DNA from 2 places in the Ferrovibrio plantarum genome. Region 2 is predicted to be linked to the other one. Evidence: predicted binding sites of a transcription regulator. Region 2 holds the regulator's gene; the other holds the start of a gene.
The links. Region 2 encodes PhoB, which activates phosphate uptake and scavenging genes when phosphate is short. Its sites were predicted from a motif close to TNTCATAAAACTGTCA; they were not measured.
Positions count from the first base shown of each region.

Region 1: ugpB (sn-glycerol-3-phosphate ABC transporter substrate-binding protein UgpB) is a predicted target of PhoB. The motif match lies at 1,806-1,821, and genes of this name have one in related genera.

Region 1 covers NZ_JBBKBA010000002.1:309,359-319,280, reverse strand. The annotation lists gene ugpA (sn-glycerol-3-phosphate ABC transporter permease UgpA) at 1-272, opposite strand, end outside; gene ugpB (sn-glycerol-3-phosphate ABC transporter substrate-binding protein UgpB) at 354-1,718, opposite strand; gene V6B08_RS14690 (M48 family metallopeptidase) at 1,832-2,569, shown strand; gene V6B08_RS14685 (multidrug effflux MFS transporter) at 2,580-3,782, shown strand; gene V6B08_RS14680 (alpha/beta hydrolase family protein) at 3,783-4,817, opposite strand; gene V6B08_RS14675 (transglycosylase domain-containing protein) at 4,828-6,912, opposite strand; gene V6B08_RS14670 (hypothetical protein) at 7,062-7,247, shown strand; gene V6B08_RS14665 (metal ABC transporter ATP-binding protein) at 7,259-8,005, shown strand; gene V6B08_RS14660 (metal ABC transporter permease) at 8,008-8,880, shown strand; gene V6B08_RS14655 (metal ABC transporter substrate-binding protein) at 9,148-9,922, shown strand, end outside.
Region 2 covers NZ_JBBKBA010000004.1:271,059-280,980, reverse strand. The annotation lists gene hutG (N-formylglutamate deformylase) at 1-756, shown strand, start outside; gene V6B08_RS21840 (ATP-binding protein) at 753-2,159, shown strand; gene V6B08_RS21835 (PstS family phosphate ABC transporter substrate-binding protein) at 2,343-3,386, shown strand; gene pstC (phosphate ABC transporter permease subunit PstC) at 3,472-4,854, shown strand; gene pstA (phosphate ABC transporter permease PstA) at 4,847-6,175, shown strand; gene pstB (phosphate ABC transporter ATP-binding protein PstB) at 6,233-7,012, shown strand; gene phoU (phosphate signaling complex protein PhoU) at 7,039-7,758, shown strand; gene phoB (phosphate regulon transcriptional regulator PhoB) at 7,760-8,479, shown strand; gene V6B08_RS21805 (MlaC/ttg2D family ABC transporter substrate-binding protein) at 8,496-9,083, opposite strand; gene V6B08_RS21800 (ArsR/SmtB family transcription factor) at 9,323-9,922, shown strand, end outside.

The DNA.
Region 1 (9,922 bases), on a different contig from region 2:
AGCAGCGAGACGCTCAAGCCGATGGAGGTCACCAGCAGGCTGAATATCGCCGTGACCTTGAAGGAATTCAGGTAGTATTCGTCTTCCAGCAGGTTGACGAAATTCTCCAACCCGACGAACTGGCTGGAGGTGCCGAAAGCATCCTCGCGCAGCACCGACTGCACCACGGCCTGGCCTGCCGGCCAGAAGAAGAACACGATGGTAATCGCGATCTGCGGTGCCAGCAGCAGGTAGGGCAGCAGCTTATGGTTGAAGACGACGCGCTTTTCCATGCTCGCGATTCTCTAGATTCGCCCCAAGAAAAGGCCCGCGCCTGACAAAGTCAAGACGCGGGCCGATCCTCTCAGGTGCGCTTAAGAGCGCTTGTTGTCGCGCTCGAACTGGCGCAGCAGGCGGTTGCCGCGCTCGACGGCGGTATCAAGGGCTTCCTTCGGCGACTTCTTGCCCGACCACACCGCTTCGAGTTCTTCGTCCATCACATCGCGGATCTGGACGAAGTTACCGAGGCGCAGGCCCTTCGAGTTGGCAGTCGGCGGCTTCAGCATCATCTGCTGCACCGAAGTGTCGGTGCCCGGGTTGGCGGCGTAGAAGCCCTGGGCCTTGGTGGCCTCATAGGACATCGGGGTGATCGGCAGATAGCCGGTCGCCTTGTGCCACGCAACCTGGCTTTCGGTAGCGGCCAGGTAATCGAAGAACTGGGCAACGCCCTTGTATTCTTCGGCCTTGTGCTTGGCCAACACCCACAGCGAGGCGCCGCCGATGATCGAGTTCTGCGGCGCGCCGGCCACGTCGCTGTAGTAGGGCAGCATCGAAATGCCCCACTTGAACTTGGCGCCGCGGGCAAAGGTGGCATAGCCAGCCGAGCTTTCCATGTGGATGGCGCACTCGCCCGAGACGAACTTGGCGTTCGGCTCGTTCTTGCGGCCGCCATAGGTCATCAGGCCTTCCTTCATCCAGTTGGAAAGCGTGGTGATGTGGCGCACATGCAGCGGGCTGTTGAACTGCAGCACGGTGTCGAAGCCGTCGAAGCCGTTGGATTTCGAGGCGAACGGCACGTTATGCAGGGCCGAGAAATTCTCGAGCTGAATCCAGGTCTGCCAGTTGGACTGGAACGGGCAGGTGGAGCCGGAAGCCTTGAGCTTGCGGATCACGCCGTCCATTTCCTGCCAGGTCTTCGGCGGCTGGTTCGGGTTCAGGCCGGCCTTCTCGAAGGCGTCCTTGTTGTAATACATCACCGGGGTGGAGGAATTGAACGGGAAGGACAGCATCTTGCCGTCCGAGGTGCTGTAATAGCCCGTCACCGCCGAGATATAGGAGCCCGGGTCGAACTTGTAGCCGTTCTGGGCCATCAGCTCATAGACCGGCTTGATGGCGGCGCGGGAGGCCATCATGGTGCCGGTGCCGACTTCGAACACCTGCACGACATGCGGGCCCTTGCCGGCGCGGAAGGCGGCCATGGCAGCGGTCAGGGTCTCAGGGTAGCTGCCCTTGTTGACCGCGACGATCTTGTACTTGTCCTGGCCCTTGTTGAAGCCGTCGGCAACTTCATTGACGCGGTCATTCAGCGCGCCGGTCATGGCATGCCACCACTGCAGCTCGATCCGGTTGTCCTTGGCCTGCGCCAGGGCAGCCGAGGAAGAGGCGATCAACGCGGTGCCGGCAAGCAGCGTCAGCGCCAGGCGCGCGCCAAAGCCAACAGAAGTCCCTGTGGTTTTCATTATTCCGTCTCCAATGCTAAATTTCCCACCCTGTCGGGGGAGCCCGACTTATAGTTTTCATGCCGCGACGGTTCCGCGTCAGCATGGTTACAGTTATATGACAGGGGCCGTCTGTGACCAAGGGTTATTCGCACACAATCGAATGGGCCGCCGACCAGGTGCTCGTAGACGGTCGCTCCTATCCCTTTACGCTGCGTCGCGATGCACGGGCCCGCCGTATGCTGCTGCGCGTCATGCCGCGTGATGGTGCGGTTGTGCTGGTGCTGCCGAAACGCGCCAGCCTGCAGGCCGGGCGGCAGTTTATGGCGGAACAGGCCGGCTGGATCCTGGCGCGCCAGGCGGAACGGCCGCAATCCCCTCCGTGGGCGGATGGCGGCTCTGTGCCATTTCTCGGTGAAACACTCACCATCCGGCACTGCCCGCAGGCACGGGCACGCGGCGCGGTATGGCGCGAGGGCGGGGAACTGCTGGTCGCCGGCCAGCCGGAACATCTGGCGCGGCGGCTGCGCGACTGGCTGAAGGTGCGGGCGCGGGAGGAATTCACCGTCCAGGCCCGCAGCCTGGCCGCAGGCGAGGGACTCGCCATCAGTCGCGTCACGGTGCGCGATACGTCGAGCCGCTGGGGCAGTTGCTCGGCCGGCGGCAATCTCTCCTTCTCCTGGCGCCTGATCATGGCGCCGCCGGCCATCGTGCGTTACATGGTGGCGCATGAAGTGGCGCATCTGCGTCATATGGATCATAGCGACGCGTTCTGGCGGCTGGTGGCGCGCTTAAGCGGCGGTGAGGCGGAAATGCGCACCGCCCGGCACTGGCTCAAACGCCATGGCGCCGCCCTGCATCTGGTGGGATAGGCAAAAGCGGATGGCCAAGCTGAACAAGGATTCGCTGGCGATGGTGGTGCTGCTCGGCTGCATCACCGCGTTGGGCCCGCTTTCCACCGATATGTACCTCGCCTCGCTGCCGAGTCTGGCGCGTCTCTACCAGACCGATGCCGCCACGGTGCAGCTCACGCTATCTGCCTTCCTTGCCGGCTTCGCGGTGACCCAGCTCATCCATGGTCCGCTCTCCGACCGCTTCGGCCGCAAGCCGGTGCTGCTGGTCGGGGTCGCCATCTTCATCCTGGCCAGCATCGCCTGTGCCCTGTCGCCGAGTATCGAGGCACTGATTGCCTGGCGTTTCGTGCAGGCTTGTGGCGCCTGTGCCGGCGTGGTGCTGGGCCGCGCCGTGGTGCGTGACCTGTTCGACCGCGAACGCGCCGCGCGCATGATGTCGATGATCGCCATGGCGCTCGGCCTCACGCCGGCGGTGGCGCCGGTGCTGGGCGGCTTCCTGCACAGCTATATCGGCTGGCAAGCCAACTTCATCGCCATGGCCTTGATCGGCCTCTCCTTGTGGCTGGCCATTGCGCTGCTGCTGGCAGAAAGCAATACACGGCTGGACCCCACCGCAACGCAGCCGCTGCCGATGCTGCGCAATTTCGGCGCCCTGCTGCGGCACCAGCGGTTTCGTGGCTATGCCGGCTGCATCGCCTTCTGCTACGGCGGCCTGTTCGCCTTCATCTCCGGCTCCAGCTTCGTGCTGATCGGGGTCTACGGCGTCTCGGAAACCGCCTATGGCTTCTACTTCGGCATGGTGGTGATCGGCTATATCACCGGTGCACTGATCGGTGCGCGGTTCACTGTGCGCCTCGGCGTTGACCGCATGCTGCAACTCGGCGTCGGGTTATGCGCCGGCGGCGGCCTGCTGATGCTGGCGGCGGTGCTGTATTTCCTGGTCCGGGGCAGCCAGGGCCATTGGCTCGCCGTGGTGCTGCCGATGCTGCTTTATACGGCGGGTGTCGGGCTTACCATGCCGCAGGCCCAGGCCGGCGGCCTGCAGCCATTTCCGCAAATGGCCGGCGCAGCGGCGTCGCTGATGGGCTTCACGCAGATGACGGTAGCGGCCTGTGTTGGCATTTTCGTCGGCCACGCGCTGGATGGCACGGCCTTGCCGCTGGCGGCGACTATCGCTGCCATGGGCGTGCTGAACGCGGCGTCCTACTGGCTGATTGTGCGGCGCAGCTAATTAGTCACTGCCTAGCGCCGGGCCGAGCCATTCGCTCAGCGCCCGCAGCATTTCCTCACCTACCGGGCCTGACAGGTCCGGCACCGTGCGGCTCTTGAAATTATGGCTGAGCTGCGGGAACAGGCGCAGGCTGTGCGGCGCCGGCCCGCGCGCGGCGAAGGCATTGTCCAGTGCCGGGGCATCGCGCTCGGCCGAGACCTGGGTGTCGCCCTGGCCCTGCAGCACCAGGACGGGGCCGGGGAAGCTGCGCGCCAGGCTGGCCGGTTCCAGTTTCAGGAAAGCCTGCAGGAAGGGGCCGGCATAGGCCGGGTAGAGCGGCGCCAAGCCACGCGGCATTTCGGCGGGCACCTGGCCGGTATTGATGATGGTTTCCATGATGCGGCGGTTGGCCGCCAGCAGCGCCCGGCTCTGGTTGGCCGGGGCCTGCTGTTCGATCAGCAGCCGCTCGAGTTGTTCCGGGATCACCGCATCCATGCGCCGGCCCGGCGTGGCAGCAAGCACCAGCACGGCCGGCGCTGGTTTCAACTGCGCCGCCGCCGACAGCGCAATCATGCCGCCTTCGGAATGGCCCAGGATGCCTGTGCGGCTGCCGTCGATGCCGGGATGCTCGGCCAGGAAGCGGAAGGCAGCCATGGCGTCGCCGACAAAATTCTCCCAGCGGAAGAATTCGGGATAGGCCGAGGCATCGGCGGGCAGGCTGGCATTATTGGCATGCATGCCACGCTTGTCGTAGCGCAGCGTGGCAACACCCTGCGCCGCGAGATACTCGGCGATTTGGCGCAGCAGGTCGGTGCGGATATGCGGCGGCTGGTTGCCATCGCGGTCGGTGGGGCCGCTGCCCTGGATCAGCAGCAGGGCAGGCCAGCCCTTGGCCGGCTGCTGTTTGCCGGCAGGCATCACCAGGGTAAGGGCCAACGGCGTGTTGCCGGCGCCTTGCGCAATACCTTGCAGCACGGTGGCGGTCTCCGATGCGCGGGCGAGGCCGGCGCTCAGCAGCAGGGTGAGAATAAAAGTGAGGCGGACAAACGGACGCATGGCGGGCATGTTATTGCCTAATCGGCTGCGGGCCAACCTGCCAGATCATGCGCGGTTCGGCGGGTTCCGGGGCTGCGGGCTGGGGCATGCTGTTGTCCGACAGCGGCGTCTGGCGTGGCGGTGGCGGCGCATTGCCTTGTGCGGGTGAAGGCGCAGGCGTGGCGGGACGGCCATTGAACTGCTGCAGGATGCGGTCCCACAGCGAGGTGATGCCGGCCAGCGGGGTTTCGCTGCGCGGCGGCTGGCGGACCAGCGGCTTGGCCTCACTGCCCTTCACCGCTTCCTGCATGAAGGCGCGCCAGATCTGCGCCGGCATGCCGCCGCCGGTAACCTTGTTCATCGGTGCGTTATTGTCGTTGCCAACCCATACGCCGGTGATCAGGTCCGGCGTATAGCCGATGAACCATGCGTCGCGGTAATCCGACGTGGTGCCGGTCTTGCCCGCTACCGGGCGGCCGATACGGGCGGCGCGACCGGTGCCGTTATCCACCACGCCTTGCAGCAATTCGTTCAATTCGCTCAACGGCTCGGGGTCGATCATATGCGCCATCACGCTCTGTCCATCGCGGCGGAATAGCACGTTGCCCCTGGTGTCGCGGATTTCCAGCACGGCATAGGCCATCACGGTGTAGCCGCCATTGGCAAAGGTGGTGTAGGCGTTGGTGAGTTCGAGCAGGCCGGTCTCGAAGGCGCCCAGCGCCAGGGAGGGATGCGGCTTGAGGTCGCTGACGATACCAAGCCGCCGCGCCGTCTCGATCACGCGCTGGCGCCCGACGCGTTCGGAGAGTTGCACCGCCACGGTATTGGTGGATTGCGCAGCGGCTTCGCGGAACGTGGTCGGGCCCTGGAACTTGCCGTTGTAGTTGCGTGGCGCCCAGTTCTCCACGCTGATCGGGCCGTCGATGAAACTGTCCTCGGGGTGGATGCCGTTTTCCAGCGCGGTGAGAAACAGGATCGGCTTGAAGGCGCTGCCCGGCTGGCGGCGCATCTGGGTGGCGCGGTTGAAGCTCGATTCAAGATAGTCGCGGCCGCCCACCATGGCGCGCACAGCGCCATCGGGCGATAGCGCCACCAGCGCCGCCTGGTCGACATCCAGCTTCTCGCCATCGCGGCTCAAGGCCGCTTCCGCCGCCCGTTCGGCGGCTTGCTGCAGGCGTGCATCCAGCGTTGTCCACACGATCAGGTCGGGCTGGTCGCGGCCGACAAGCTGGTAGATTTCCTCCACCGCCCAATCGGCGAAGTAGCGTGCATTCGGCATCGGCAGGCGCGAACGGGCAAGCTGTGCTGGCTTGGCTGCCGCCGCTTTGGCTGCGGCTTCGTCGATAAAGCCGGCAGCCACCATGTTGTCGATCACCTGCGCCGCGCGGCTCTGCGCCGATTTGATGTTGCCGGTAGGCGCCAGGCGGGACGGTGCCTTCAGCAACCCGACCAGCATGGCGCTCTCGGTCAGATTCAGCTTGCTTGCCGGCTTGTCGAAATAACGCTGCGCCGCAGCCTCGACGCCATGGGCGCCGGCGCCGAAATAGACGCGGTTGAGATACATCTCCAGGATCTGGTCCTTGGTGAAATTGCGCTCCAGCCAGAAGGCGAGCAGCAATTCCTGCACCTTGCGCTTCATGGTGCGACTGGTATCGAGGAACACATTCTTGGCGAGCTGCTGCGTCAGCGTGGAGCCACCCTGCACCACGCGGCCGGCGCGGATATTGGCGAAGGTGGCACGGCCCAGGCCGATCGGATCGATGCCGAAATGGCTGTAGAAGCGCCGGTCCTCGGTGGCGATCAGCGCCTCCGGCAGATGCTTGGGCAATTCCTTGAGATTGCGGTGTTCGCCATAGAGGTCGCCGAAAGTGGCGAGCATGCTGCCATCCGCTGCGCGCAGCGAGATCGAGGACCGCCGCTCGATGACATAAAGCTCGTTGAAGCTCGGCAAGGTATAGGCGTAGTAGGCCACCACGCCACCGACCATGACCACACTCCAGATGCCGAGCAAGGCAATGCCGACCAGTATCCGGCGCAGCCAACCGCCCCTGAGGAGCTTGCGCGCCTTGGGCGTGGACTTCTTGCGGCTGGACTTACCGGAGGAGGATGTGGACATGGGGCAGGCTTACAGGACCAGGGTTACGGAATGGTAGCCCCCGTATGCTGAAACAAGGGGCGGCTTGGGGCCTGATTGGCGGCAGAATATGTCGGCTTTAGGGCAGGGGGCTTGACCGGGATGTTTTTCCCCGTATGTTATAAAGTAACATGTCCAATCAACACCACGATCATAGCCATCATCACCATGGCAGCCATGGCCCTTCGCCGGCTTTGGCTGGCGCGGGTATGGCGGTCAGCTTCCTGGCGGCCGGCCTGGTGCAGCGCCTGCTCTGGCTGCTGCCGTTGCTGGCGGCCCTCTGGGGCCTGATCGCCTGGGCCTTGCTCAGCGATTGAAGCCTGCCGCCATGAGCGCCGATATTTCCTGCCGCAATGTTACCGTTGCCTATGACCGCCACCCGGCGGTGCATCACCTGAGCGGCTGCTTCACAGCGGGCTCGCTCACCGCCGTGGTCGGGCCGAATGGCGCCGGCAAGAGCACGCTGCTGAAGGCCATGGCCGGCATGCTGCCGCTGGCCGGCGGCAGCATCGAACGCGGTCCACTGCGGCAGCGCGATATCGCCTATCTGCCGCAGCAGGCAAGTCTTGATCGCGCTTTCCCGATTTCGGTGCTGGAACTGGTGCTGCTCGGGCAATGGCAGCATGTTGGTCCCTTCGGCGGCATTGGCCGGCACGGCATTACAGCGGCGCGCGAAGCACTCGCCGCCGTCGGTCTCGAAGGTTTCGAAAAGCGCCCGCTGGCAACGCTGTCTGGCGGCCAGTTGCAACGCGCGCTGTTTGCCCGCGTGCTGGTGCAGGATGCCCGCCTGATCCTGCTGGACGAGCCGTTCAACGCGCTGGATGCCCGCACGGTGAGCGATCTGGTTGAGCTGCTGCATCGCTGGCATGGTGAAGCGCGTACCGTTGTGGCGGTACTGCATGATTTCGATCTGGTGCAGAGCCGTTTCCCGGAAGCGCTGTATCTGGCGCGCGAACCGGTTGCCTGGGGTCGCACGGCGGAAGTGCTGACGGCGGAAAACCAGTTGCGCGCCCGGCGCATGGCGGAATCCTGGTCTGAGCATGCGGCGGTCTGCGCCGCCGATACGGCGGCCTGACCATGCTCGAGTTCTTCATCCAGCCATTCATCGAATTCGCTTTCATGAAGCGGGCATTGGTTGCCTGCTTCGCTCTGGCGCTGGGCTCGGCACCGATCGGCGTGATCTTGATGCTGCGGCGCATGAGCCTGTTCGGCGAGGCAATGAGCCATGCCATCCTGCCCGGTGCCGCCACCGGCTTCCTGATCGCTGGTTTCTCGCTGCCGGCGATTTCCATCGGTGGCGTGATCGCCGGCCTTGTGGTGGTGCTGGCGGCGGGTGCAGCCACGCGCGCCACCGACCAGCGCGAAGACGCTTCGGTCGCGGCTTTCTACCTGATCGCCCTGGCGCTTGGTGTGGCGCTGATCTCGATGCGCGGCTCCAGCGTCGATGTGATGCATATTCTGTTCGGCAGTGTGCTGGCGGTGGATGAAGCCGCCCTGCTGCTGCTCGGCGTGATCAGCAGCATCAGCCTGGCATTGCTGGCGGCGCTCTACCGCCCGCTGCTGCTCGATGGCTTCGATCCCGAATTCCTGCGCAGCCTGCGCGGCACCGGCGGCGGCACGCTGTATCATCTGATTTTCCTTGGCCTGGTGGTGGTGAATCTGGTCGCCGCCTTCCAGGCACTCGGTACGCTGATGGCGGTCGGCCTGATGATGCTGCCGGCGGTGACGGCGCGCTTCTGGGCACGCTCGCTGCCGGGCATGATGGCGGTGGCGGCCTTGATCGCCGCGATTTCCGGCTATGCCGGCCTGCTGCTGTCTTTCCATGCCAACCTGCCGTCCGGCCCGGCCATCGTGCTGGCCTGCGGCAGCCTTTACATCGTGTCGCTGTTCTTCGGCCGCGTGCAGGGCATCCTGCTGCGGCTGCTGCCGGCACGGCATCTGGAGGCCTAGGGTCCGGACCCATTGGGGATAGGCCCGTGACGTTGTGATTTTCTTGCCTGGCTAGGAGAAAGGCCGAAAGCGATGTGGGGCATCGGTGAGGGTTTTCGACAACGCCAGGCAAGAAAAGCACATCGCCCGCAAGGGTTGGTCTGGGAAGGCCGCCGGATGTCGTCGCAAATCTTGCCCGTAGTCCTACTACGCGCTGCGATTTGCTCCTAACCGGTGGCCTTCCCAGACCAATCCCGGGCCTATCCCCAATGAGTCTGGACCCTAACCATGCGCGCCATGCTGTTTGCCCTGATGTTGCTGTTCGCCGCCCCGCCGGTTCACGCCCAGGCCCAGACCCAGGAAAAGCTGAAGGTCATTGCCAGTTTCTCGATCCTGGCCGATATCGTCGAGCAGGTCGGCGGCGAGCGGCTCACCGTCACCACGCTGGTACCGGCTGGTGGCGATGCCCATGTCTTTCAGCCGAGCCCGGCCGATGCCCGCGCCGTTGCCAGTGCCGATATCCTGATTGCCAATGGTCTCAATTTTGAAACCTGGCTCGACCGCCTGGTGGCCGCTTCCGGCTTCAAGGGCCGGCGTATCGTTGCTGCCCAGGGGATCCAGCCGCGCAAGCTGGCTGGCCATGATCATGCCGGCCATAGCCATGGGCCTGCCGATGCCAAGGCGGGCAAGGAACAGGATGATCCGCATGTCTGGCATGACCTGCAGCGTATGCAGGCTTATGTGGCGAATATCGTTGCCGGCCTGGCCGCTGCCGATCCGCAGCATGCCGAGGGCTATCGCCAGCGCGGCGCAGCCTATGCGGCACAGCTAAAGGACCTGGATACCTGGGCATCGGCGCAGTTCGACCTGGTGCCGCGTGCCCATCGCAAGGCGATCACCCAGCATGATGCCTTCGGCTACCTGGCCGACCGCTACCTGATCACCTTCCTTGCGCCGCAAGGCATGAATACGGAGTCGGAAGCCTCCGCCGAGACCGTGGCGCAGCTCATCCGCCAGATTAAGCGCCAGCGGGTACAGGCGCTGTTCTTCGAGAATGTGGTCA
Region 2 (9,922 bases):
CTGCTGATCAATGTGCCCCATTGCGGCACCGGCCTGCCCGATGCCCTGCGGGCGCGGCTGACGCCGGCGGCGCTGGCGCTGCCCGATACCGACTGGCATGTGGAGAAGCTTTACGATTTCGCGCCGGCGCTCGGCGCCGGCCTGATGGCGGCGACGCAGTCGCGCTATGTCGTCGATCTCAACCGTGATCCGGAAGGCAAGCCGCTCTATCCCGGTGCCGACAATACCGAACTCTGCCCCAGCCGCACTTTCGGCAATGAAGCGATCTATCTCGATGGCAGCACAGTGTCCACGCCTGAGATGGCGGAGCGGCGCCGGCTCTACTGGCAGCCTTATCATGACCGCCTGACAGCGGAACTGGCGGCGATCAAGGCGCGGCATGGCTATGCCGTGCTGCTCGATGCGCACAGCATTCCCAGCGTGGTGCCGCGTTTCTTCGAAGGCCGGCTGCCGGATCTCAATCTCGGCACCAATGAAGGCCGCAGTTGCGCGCCCGATCTGGCAGATGCGGCGTATCGTGCCTTGCAGCGCGATGCGGCTTTCAGCCATGTGCATAACGGCCGTTTCAAGGGCGGTTTCATCACGCGGCATTTCGGCCAGCCGCAAAGCGGCCTGCATGCGCTGCAATTGGAACTGGCGGAGATCAGCTATCTCGATGAGGCGCGGCCCAATCCCTACGATCCGGCCCGCGCCGCCGCCTTGATCAAGCTGCTGCGCGGCCTGGTGCAGGCCTTGCTCGCCTGGCGGCCAGCATGAGCGACGGCGGCGCAGCGACGCCGCAGGGGCGGCAGCCGGGCAACCGCCTGCCGGTGACGCGCTGGCTCGGGCTCTCGGCCTTGCTCTGCCTGCCGTTGCTGGTGGTGTTGGCGGTGGCGGTGATGCGCCATGCCTTGAGCGCCCGCGAAGCCGTGCTGATCGGCCTGCCGGCCCTGCTGCTCTACATGGCGTTTTCCTGGTGGCATTCGCGCACCGTGCGCCGCGCCCTGGATCGCGCCGAAGGCATCCTGGGCGATGAACCGCGCACGCCGTCGAGCTGGGATGCCTGGACCATGCTGGGCGAACTGGATGCCACCGTGGAGCGCCTGCGCCGGCATCTGCTGAACGAACAGGGCCAGGTGGCGGTGCAGTCGACCACCGCCGATGCCATCCTCAATGCGCTGCCCGATCCGCTGCTGGTGCTGGATCCCGGCCGCCGTGTGATCCGCGCCAACCATGCCGCCCGCACGCTATTCGGCAACGAGATCGTCGGTCAGGATCTGTCGCTGGCCTTGCGCCATCCTTCCGTGCTGGATGCCGCCGATGGCGTGCTGGCCGGGCAGGCGGCGCTGGTGGCGGCGGATTTCTCGCTGCCGACGGCGGAGGGCCGCAGCTTCTCGCTGCGCGTCGCGGCCTTGCCCTCGGGCGAAGGCGCGCGGCCGGAAATGGCCGCCGTGCTGGCTCTGCATGACATCACCGCGCTGCAGAAGGCCGAGCGCATGCGGGCGGATTTTGTCGCCAATGCCAGCCATGAGTTGCGCACCCCGCTGGCCAGCCTGGTCGGTTTCATCGAGACGCTGCTGGGACCGGCGCGCGACGACGAGCCGGCACGGCTGCGTTTCCTCGGCATCATGCGCGACCAGGCGGCACGCATGGCGCGGCTGATCAACGATCTGTTGTCACTGTCGCAGATCGAGATGCGTGAGCATGACCGGCCGCGCGACGCGGTGGCGTTGCAGCCGCTGCTGCGCGACCTGGCCGAGGGATTGCAGCCGCAGGCGGAAGCCAAGGGTGTCACCATCAAGCTGGAACTCGACGATGCCGTGGCGCCGGCGCTGGGCGCCCGCGATGAACTGGCGCAGGTGTTCCAGAACCTGATCGACAACGCGGTGAAATATGGCCGGCCAGGCAGCCATGTCACGGTCAGCCTGCGTCGTCACGACGAACTGGGCCTGGAAGTGGCGGTGGAAGACGAGGGTGAGGGCATCCCGAAACAGCATCTGCCCCGCCTCACGGAGCGCTTCTATCGAGTCGACTCGGCCCGCAGCCGGGAACTCGGCGGCACCGGCCTCGGGCTAGCCATCGTGAAGCACATCATCAGCCGTCATCGTGGCAGGCTTGTCATTGAGTCTGAGGTCGGGAAAGGCTCAATATTCATCATACGTTTGCCTATTGTTCGATAAATTTTTCTATCCCTTTGAATAAGCCGTCGGCGATTGTCATACACCTGAAACAATAGAGTCACATCTATGTCACTGCCCCTCGCTAGGGTCCGCGCCGTCAGCCAAGCGGGCAATGCGGCCCGGGGCGCTGGCAAGAGAGGCGCGGTGCCCGGCATCGTGCCATGCACACTGAGAGGTTCCATCGTGATCAAGCAGACTCTCCTCCTCGCAGCGATCGCTTCCGCGGCGTCGCTCGGTCTGGCTGGCCAGGCTTCCGCCCAGGCTGCCCGCGACCAGATCCGCATCGTCGGCTCGTCGACCGTCTATCCCTTCACCACCACCGTGGCCGAGCGCTTCTCACAGTCCGGTGGCTTCAAGGCGCCGATCGTGGAAAGCACCGGTACCGGCGGCGGCATGAAGCTGTTCTGCGCCGGCGTCGGCACCCAGCATCCCGACATGACCAATGCCTCGCGCCGCATGACCAAGGCGGAGTTTGAGCAGTGCGCCGCCAACGGCGTGAAGGACATCGTCGAGATGAAGGTCGGCTTCGACGGCATCGCGGTCGCCATGAAGAAGGGCGGCAACAAGATCAGCCTGAAGCGTGAGGAAATCTGGCTCGCGCTCGCCGCCCAGGTGCCGGTGAACGGCCAGCTCGCGCCGAACCCCTACAAGACCTGGAAGCAGATCAATGCCAGCCTGCCGGATTGGAAGATCGAAGTGATGGGGCCGCCGCCGACCTCGGGCACCCGCGACAGCTTCGTCGAACTGGTGATGGACCAGGGCTGCAAGAAGTTCCCGGAAGTGAACGCCATTGCGGATGCCAAGGCCAAGGCCACTGCCTGCGCCAAGATCCGTGAAGACGGTGCCTTCATCGAAGCCGGCGAGAACGACAACCTGATCGTTCAGCGTCTGGCCTCCGGCGCCACCGGCCTGATGGGCGTGTTCGGCTATTCCTTCCTTGAAGAGAATGGCGACAAGCTGCAGGACGTGGCCGTCGATGGTGTCGAAGCCGAGTTCGAGACCATCTCGTCGGGCAAGTACCCGGTGTCGCGTCCGCTGTTCGTCTACATCAAGAAGGCCCATATCGGCGTCGTGCCGGGCATGAAGGAATTCCTGGCCGAGTATGTCAGCGACCGCTCGATGGCTGCCAATGGCTACCTCGAGAAGAAGGGCCTCGTGGCGATGCCGAAGCCTGAGATCGACACCGTGCGCTCGCAGGTTCTTGGTCTGACCAACCTGGCGATGTAATTCCAAGTACCGGCGGTCGGGCAACCGGCCGCCGGCTTTTCCCAAGTAAAAGCGTTTCCCGTTTGCTGGTGCCGCTGGGGGGCCCATGTCGATATCGTTCTTGTTCGCGGTCCTGCTGGTTCTGACCATTCTTGGCTATATGCTGGGGCGGCGCCGGGCGCTGGCTGGCGCGGGGGGACGCGGCAGTAACCTGCACAGCCTGCCGACTTTCTATGGCTGGCATGTCGTGATCTGGTGCGGCCTGCCGGCCGCCATTCTCTTCCTTTCCTGGATCGCCGCCGAGGATGCGGTGGTGCGCATGCTGGTGCAGGCGGCGTTGCCGCCGGAACTCGCCGGCCAGCGCGCTGACCAGCTTTCGCTCACCATGTCGAATGTGCGCAACATCGCCTATGGCCTGGTGCCGATGGATAGCGCCGATCCGCTGTTGCGTCCGATCGCCGAGCATTACATCAGCCTGCGCCAGACCGGCGATGCCGCGCTCTGGGTGCTCAGCCTCTGCCTGCTGATCGGCGGCATGATCATCGGCCTGCGCCATATCAATCCTGATTTCCGCGCCCGCAACCAGGTCGAGCGTGTCGCCAACTGGCTGCTGATCGCCGCCTCCACGCTGGCCGTGTTCACAACCATCGGCATCGTGCTGTCGCTGGTCTTCGAGGCGGCCCGCTTCTTCGCCAAGGTCAATGCCTTCGAATTCCTGTTCGGCCTCACCTGGTCGCCGCAGATGGCGATCCGTGCCGATCAGGTTGGCTCCTCGGGTGCCTTCGGCGCGGTGCCACTGTTTGCCGGCACGCTGCTGATCGCGCTGATCGCCATGCTGGTGGCGGTGCCAATCGGCCTGATGAGCGCCGTCTACATGGCGGAATACGCGCCGCAGAATATGCGCGCCTGGGTCAAGCCGGCGCTGGAAGTGCTGGCCGGCATTCCCACCGTGGTCTACGGCTTCTTTGCCGCGCTGACCGTGGCGCCCTTCGTGCAGCGCGTCGGCGAAAGCATCGGCCTGCAAGTGGCGTCGCAATCCGCGCTCGCCGCCGGCCTGGTGATGGGCATCATGATCATTCCCTTCGTCTCTTCGCTGTCGGATGACGTGATCAACGCCGTGCCGCAGAGTTTGCGCGATGGTTCCTACGGCCTTGGTGCGACCAAGTCGGAGACCATCAAGCGCGTCATCCTGCCGGCTGCCTTGCCCGGCATCGCGGCCTCCGTGATTCTCGCCTTCAGCCGCGCGCTGGGCGAAACCATGATCGTGGTGATGGCCGCCGGCCTTGCCGCCAATATCACCGCCAACCCGCTGGCGGCGGTGAGCACCGTTACCGTGCATATCGCCGCCCTGCTGGTCGGCGACCAGGAATTCGACAGCCCGAAGACACTGGCCGCCTTCGCGCTCGGGCTGGTGCTGTTCATTGTCACCCTGTCGCTCAACATCGCGGCACTTCGCATCGTCAAGAAATATCGAGAGCAATATGACTGATATGGCCGTGGAGAACGCTGCAATGCGCCAGGCTGACGGCACCGGTCTGCATATGACCGAAGCCGCGACCAAGCGGCTGAAGGCCCGCTACGCTGCCGAGCGCCGCTTCAGGATGATCGGTCTATGCGCCATCATCTTCTCGCTCGCCGCACTGGCGATCCTGCTGTTCACCATCCTGAGCAACGGCTTCACGGCTTTTCGCCAGGGCCATGTGCAGCTTGAGATCCAGTTCACGCCGGACCAGATTGCGCCGGCCGGCACCACCGATCCGCGCAAGCTGATGCAGGGCAATTACGGCGGCTTGATCCTGGCTTCGCTGCAGAACCGTTTCCCCGAGGCGCAGAGCCGCACCCAGCGCCGCCAGCTTCAGGGCATGATCAGCGCCGGTGCCGAAGCGCAGCTTGGCCGCATGGTGGTGGCCGATCCCAGCATCATCGGCACCACCCGCAAGGTTTGGTTGCCGCTGTCCTCCGATGTCGACATGTTCGTCAAGGGCCAGGTGGATACCAAGGCCGCCGAGGGCGAGCGCAAGATCAAGGACGCCCAGGTGCAGTGGATCGAGGCGCTGAAGGCGAGCGGCGATCTGGAACTGCAATTCAATAAGCGCTTCTTCACAGCGGCCGATAGCCGCGAGCCGGAACTGGTCGGCGTGTGGGGCGGCGTGGTCGGTTCCTTCTACACCCTGCTGGTGACGCTGATCGTGGCTTTCCCGCTCGGCATCATGGCGGCGATCTATCTCGAGGAATTCGCGCCAAAGAACCGCTGGACCGAGATCATCGAGGTCAACATCAACAACCTCGCTGCCGTGCCGTCGATCGTCTATGGTCTGCTCGGCCTCGCGGTGTTCATCGGTTTCTTCGGCATGCCGCGCTCGGCGCCGCTGATCGGCGGCCTGGTGCTGGCGCTGATGAGCCTGCCGGTGATCATTATTGCGGCGCGCGCCGCTTTGCGCGCCGTGCCACCCTCGATCCGCCAGGCCGCTCTCGGCCTTGGTGCTTCGCCGCTGCAGGCGGTGCTGCATCATGTGCTGCCGCTGGCGATGCCCGGCATCCTTACCGGCACCATCATCGCCATGGCGCATGCGCTGGGTGAGACCGCGCCGTTGCTGATGATCGGCATGGTCGCCTTCATCGTCGATATCCCCGCCACGCCGGTGGATGCCGCCACCGTGCTGCCGGTGCAGATTTTCATGTGGGCGGATAGTGCCGAACGTGGCTTCGTCGAGAAGACCTCGGCCGCGATTATCGTGCTGCTGGTCTTCCTGCTGCTGATGAACCTCGCTGCCATCCTGCTGCGCAAGAAGTTCGAGCGCCGCTGGTAGAACCCTCGCTGGTAACGCCCTCCACTGGTAACAAACCTAGGTCCAGGAAAGTCTCCCATGCAGAATGGTCAACACGCCCACGATGTGAAGATGGCGGCCCGCAAGGTCAACGTCTTCTATGGCGAGAAGCAGGCGCTCAAGGAAATCGATCTCGATATCGAAGCCAATGCCGTCACGGCGCTGATCGGCCCGTCGGGCTGCGGCAAGTCCACTTTCCTGCGGTCGCTGAACCGCATGAACGACACCGTGCGCGGCTGCCGCGTCGAAGGCGACATCAAGCTCGATACCCTGGATATCTATGATGCCAAGGTGGACGTGGTGCAGCTCCGCGCCCGCGTCGGCATGGTGTTTCAGAAGCCGAACCCGTTCCCGAAGTCGATCTACGAGAACGTCGCTTACGGTCCGCGCATCCACGGCCTGGCCGAGAACAAGGACGAACTCGACCTGATCGTCGAGAAGAGCCTGAAGCAGGCCGGCCTGTGGAAGGAAGTTGGCGACCGCCTGGCGGAAGCCGGCACCGGCCTCTCGGGCGGCCAGCAGCAGCGCCTCTGCATCGCCCGCGCGCTGGCGGTGTCGCCGGAAGTGATCCTGATGGATGAGCCCTGCTCGGCGCTCGACCCGATTGCCACCGCGCATATCGAGGAACTGATCGACGAACTGCGCCAGAACTATACCATCGTCATCGTCACCCACTCGATGCAGCAGGCTGCCCGCGTGTCACAGCGGACCGCCTTCTTCCATCTCGGCATCCTGGTGGAATCCGGCGATACCAAGACGATCTTCACCAATCCGAGCGACGAACGCACGCAAGGCTATATCACGGGCCGTTTCGGCTGAGGCCAGTTTAGGGAAAAGAGGATCTGATGACCAATGCCAGCCATACCGTAAAGGCCTACGATCAGGACCTGAAAAAGCTCGGCACGCTTGTCGTGCAGATGGGCGGCCTGGCGGAATCGCAGCTTGCCGCTGCGGTTAATGCCGTTGCCAAGCGCGACTCAGACCTTGCCACCGATGTGGTGAAGGCCGATGCCAAGATCGACGCGCTGCGCACCCAGCTTGATGAATTCGCCATCAATCTGCTGGCTTTGCGCCAGCCGATGGCTATCGATCTGCGCATCATCGTCTCGGCTTTGCGCATCTCCTCGGAACTTGAGCGCATCGGCGACTACGCCAAGAATGTCGCCAAGCGTTCCATGGTGCTGAACCAGTCGCCGATCGTGCGCCCGGTCAGCGTGGTGCCGCGCATGGCTGCCATGGTGCAGTCCATGATCAAGGACACGCTGGATGCCTATATCTCGGACGATGCCGCCAAGGCCGATGCGGTCTGGCTGCGCGACGAGGAAGTCGACGACATGTACAACAGCCTGTTCCGCGAGTTGCTGACCTACATGATGGAAGACCCGCGTTCGATCACGGCCTGCACGCATCTGCTGTTCATCGCCAAGAATATCGAGCGCATCGGCGACCATACCACCAATATCGCCGAGCTGATCCATTACGCGGTGAAGGGCGAGATGCTGAAGGATGAGCGCCCGAAGGGCGATCAGACCAGTTTCGCAGTGGTTGACAAGGCGGGAGAGTAACATGGGCGTGGCCGTGAAGCCGCGGGTTCTGGTTATCGAAGATGAGGCGGCGCTGCTGGCTTTGCTGCGCTACAACCTCGAGAAAGAGAACTACATCGTCGATGAGGCTGTGGATGGCGAGCAGGCATTGCTGCGGGTTGCGGAGCATATGCCTGACCTGATCCTGCTCGACTGGATGCTGCCCAGGCTGTCCGGCCTGGAAGTCTGCCGCCAGTTGCGCCGCGATCCTAATGCCCGCAACGTGCCGATCATCATGCTGACGGCGCGGGGCGAGGAAGCCGACCGGGTGCGCGGCCTGGATGCCGGCGCCGATGACTACATTGCCAAGCCGTTCAGCCCCAGCGAATTGCTGGCGCGGATTCGCGCCGTGCTGCGCCGCATCCGCCCGGCACTGGCCGAGGAAGTGCTGACCTATGGCGGCCTGGTGATGGATATCGCCACCCATAAGGTGACGCGCAACGGCCGCGAAGTGCATCTTGGGCCGACCGAGTTCCGCCTGTTGCGCTTTTTCCTGGAGCATCCCGGCCGCGTGCTGAGCCGCGATCAGTTGCTCGATTCAGTCTGGGGTCGTGACATCTATGTCGAACAGCGCACTGTCGACGTGCATATCCGCCGCCTGCGCAAGGCGCTGAACGGCGAAGGCGAGGATGATGTGATCCGCACCGTCCGTTCCGCCGGCTATGCCCTGGAACTGACCGCTCAGCCGGCTAATGCCGGCTGAGTTTCTTCTCTAGTTTTTAACGGCTGATCTGGCGGCGCATCGCCGTGAACAGGGCGTCCATCTTGCCGCCGTTGTTCTGCAGCACCGATTCGAACTGCTGACGCTGCGTGAAGGCCATGCTGACGCCTTCGATGATTACGTCGGTGACTTTCGGCACGCCGCCTTTGTTGATCACTTTCCACTCGACGCGGATCGGCGGACCGCTCTTGCGGTTGATCTGCGATAGCACGATCTGGGTCGCTTCATTGTCGCGGTTGACGCCGTCCTGCACGCTGAGCGTCTGGCCGTCATACTGGGCCAGCAGGCCGGAATAGACCTTCACCATGTAATCCACGAACAGGCCGTCATATTCCTTGGCCTGGCCGTCGCTGAGCTGGCGGCCATAGCGGCCGAGGCAGAAGCGGCTGACGCCTTCGAGGTCGAGATGCTTTTCCAGCAGGTCGCGCACCAGCGCCTCGCGCTTGGCGGTATCGGCGGAGCGGGCGGCCAGCACTTCCAGGGTCTCGGTACCGACGGTGCGGATGAAGGCATCGGCTTCGGCCGCGCGGCCAGCCTGCGGATTGGCGAAGCTCAGGCCGGCCAGCAACACGAAGGCGGCAAGCATTGGCCGGACCCGCAGGGTAGGAGCGGCAGAAAGACGGGGCAGGGCAAGCAGGCGCGACATCGTCGTTAAAGTCCTATCTGGAAAGGTCTTTCGGGGCGATTCAGAAGTCGACCGCCCGTTTATAATGCATCGCTAGGGCATATCCAAACCCCCCTGGGATGTCATTTTCGTGGCGGCAGGCACGTTTCCACACAAAACCCTATACAAAAATATAAAGATATGTTTATGTATCGCTCATCATGAACGCCGAAGTCAGCCTGAACCTCGATACCCTGATGGCCGCTTTGCGCGCCGCCGCCGAGCCAACCCGGTTGCGGCTGCTGGCTTTGTGCGGCCAGGCGGAACTGACGGTGACGGAACTGACCCAGATTCTGGGCCAGAGCCAGCCACGGGTTTCCCGCCATCTCAAGCTACTCTGCGAGGCCGGCTTGCTGGAGCGGGTACCGGAAGGCACCTGGGCCTTCTACCGCGTCGGCGAGCGCCTCAGCGGCGCCCCGCTGGTGCGGGCGGTGACGGCTTTGCTGCCGTCCGGCGACGCCACGCTGTCGCGCGATGCAGAGCGGCTGCTGGCGGTGAAGCGGGCCCGCGCCGATGCGGCGGAAGCCTATTTCCGCGACAATGCCCCGCGTTGGTCGCAGATTCGCTCGCTCTATGTCGACGAGCAGCAGGTGGAAACGGCGGTGGCCAGCCTGATCGCCGGGCACAAGGTGGCCGATCTGCTGGATATCGGCACCGGCACCGGCCGGCTGCTGGAAGTGCTGGCGCCGCATTTCGAGCGCGCCATCGGTGTCGACCTGAGTCGCGAAATGCTGGCCGTGGCGCGCACCAACCTGGAGCGC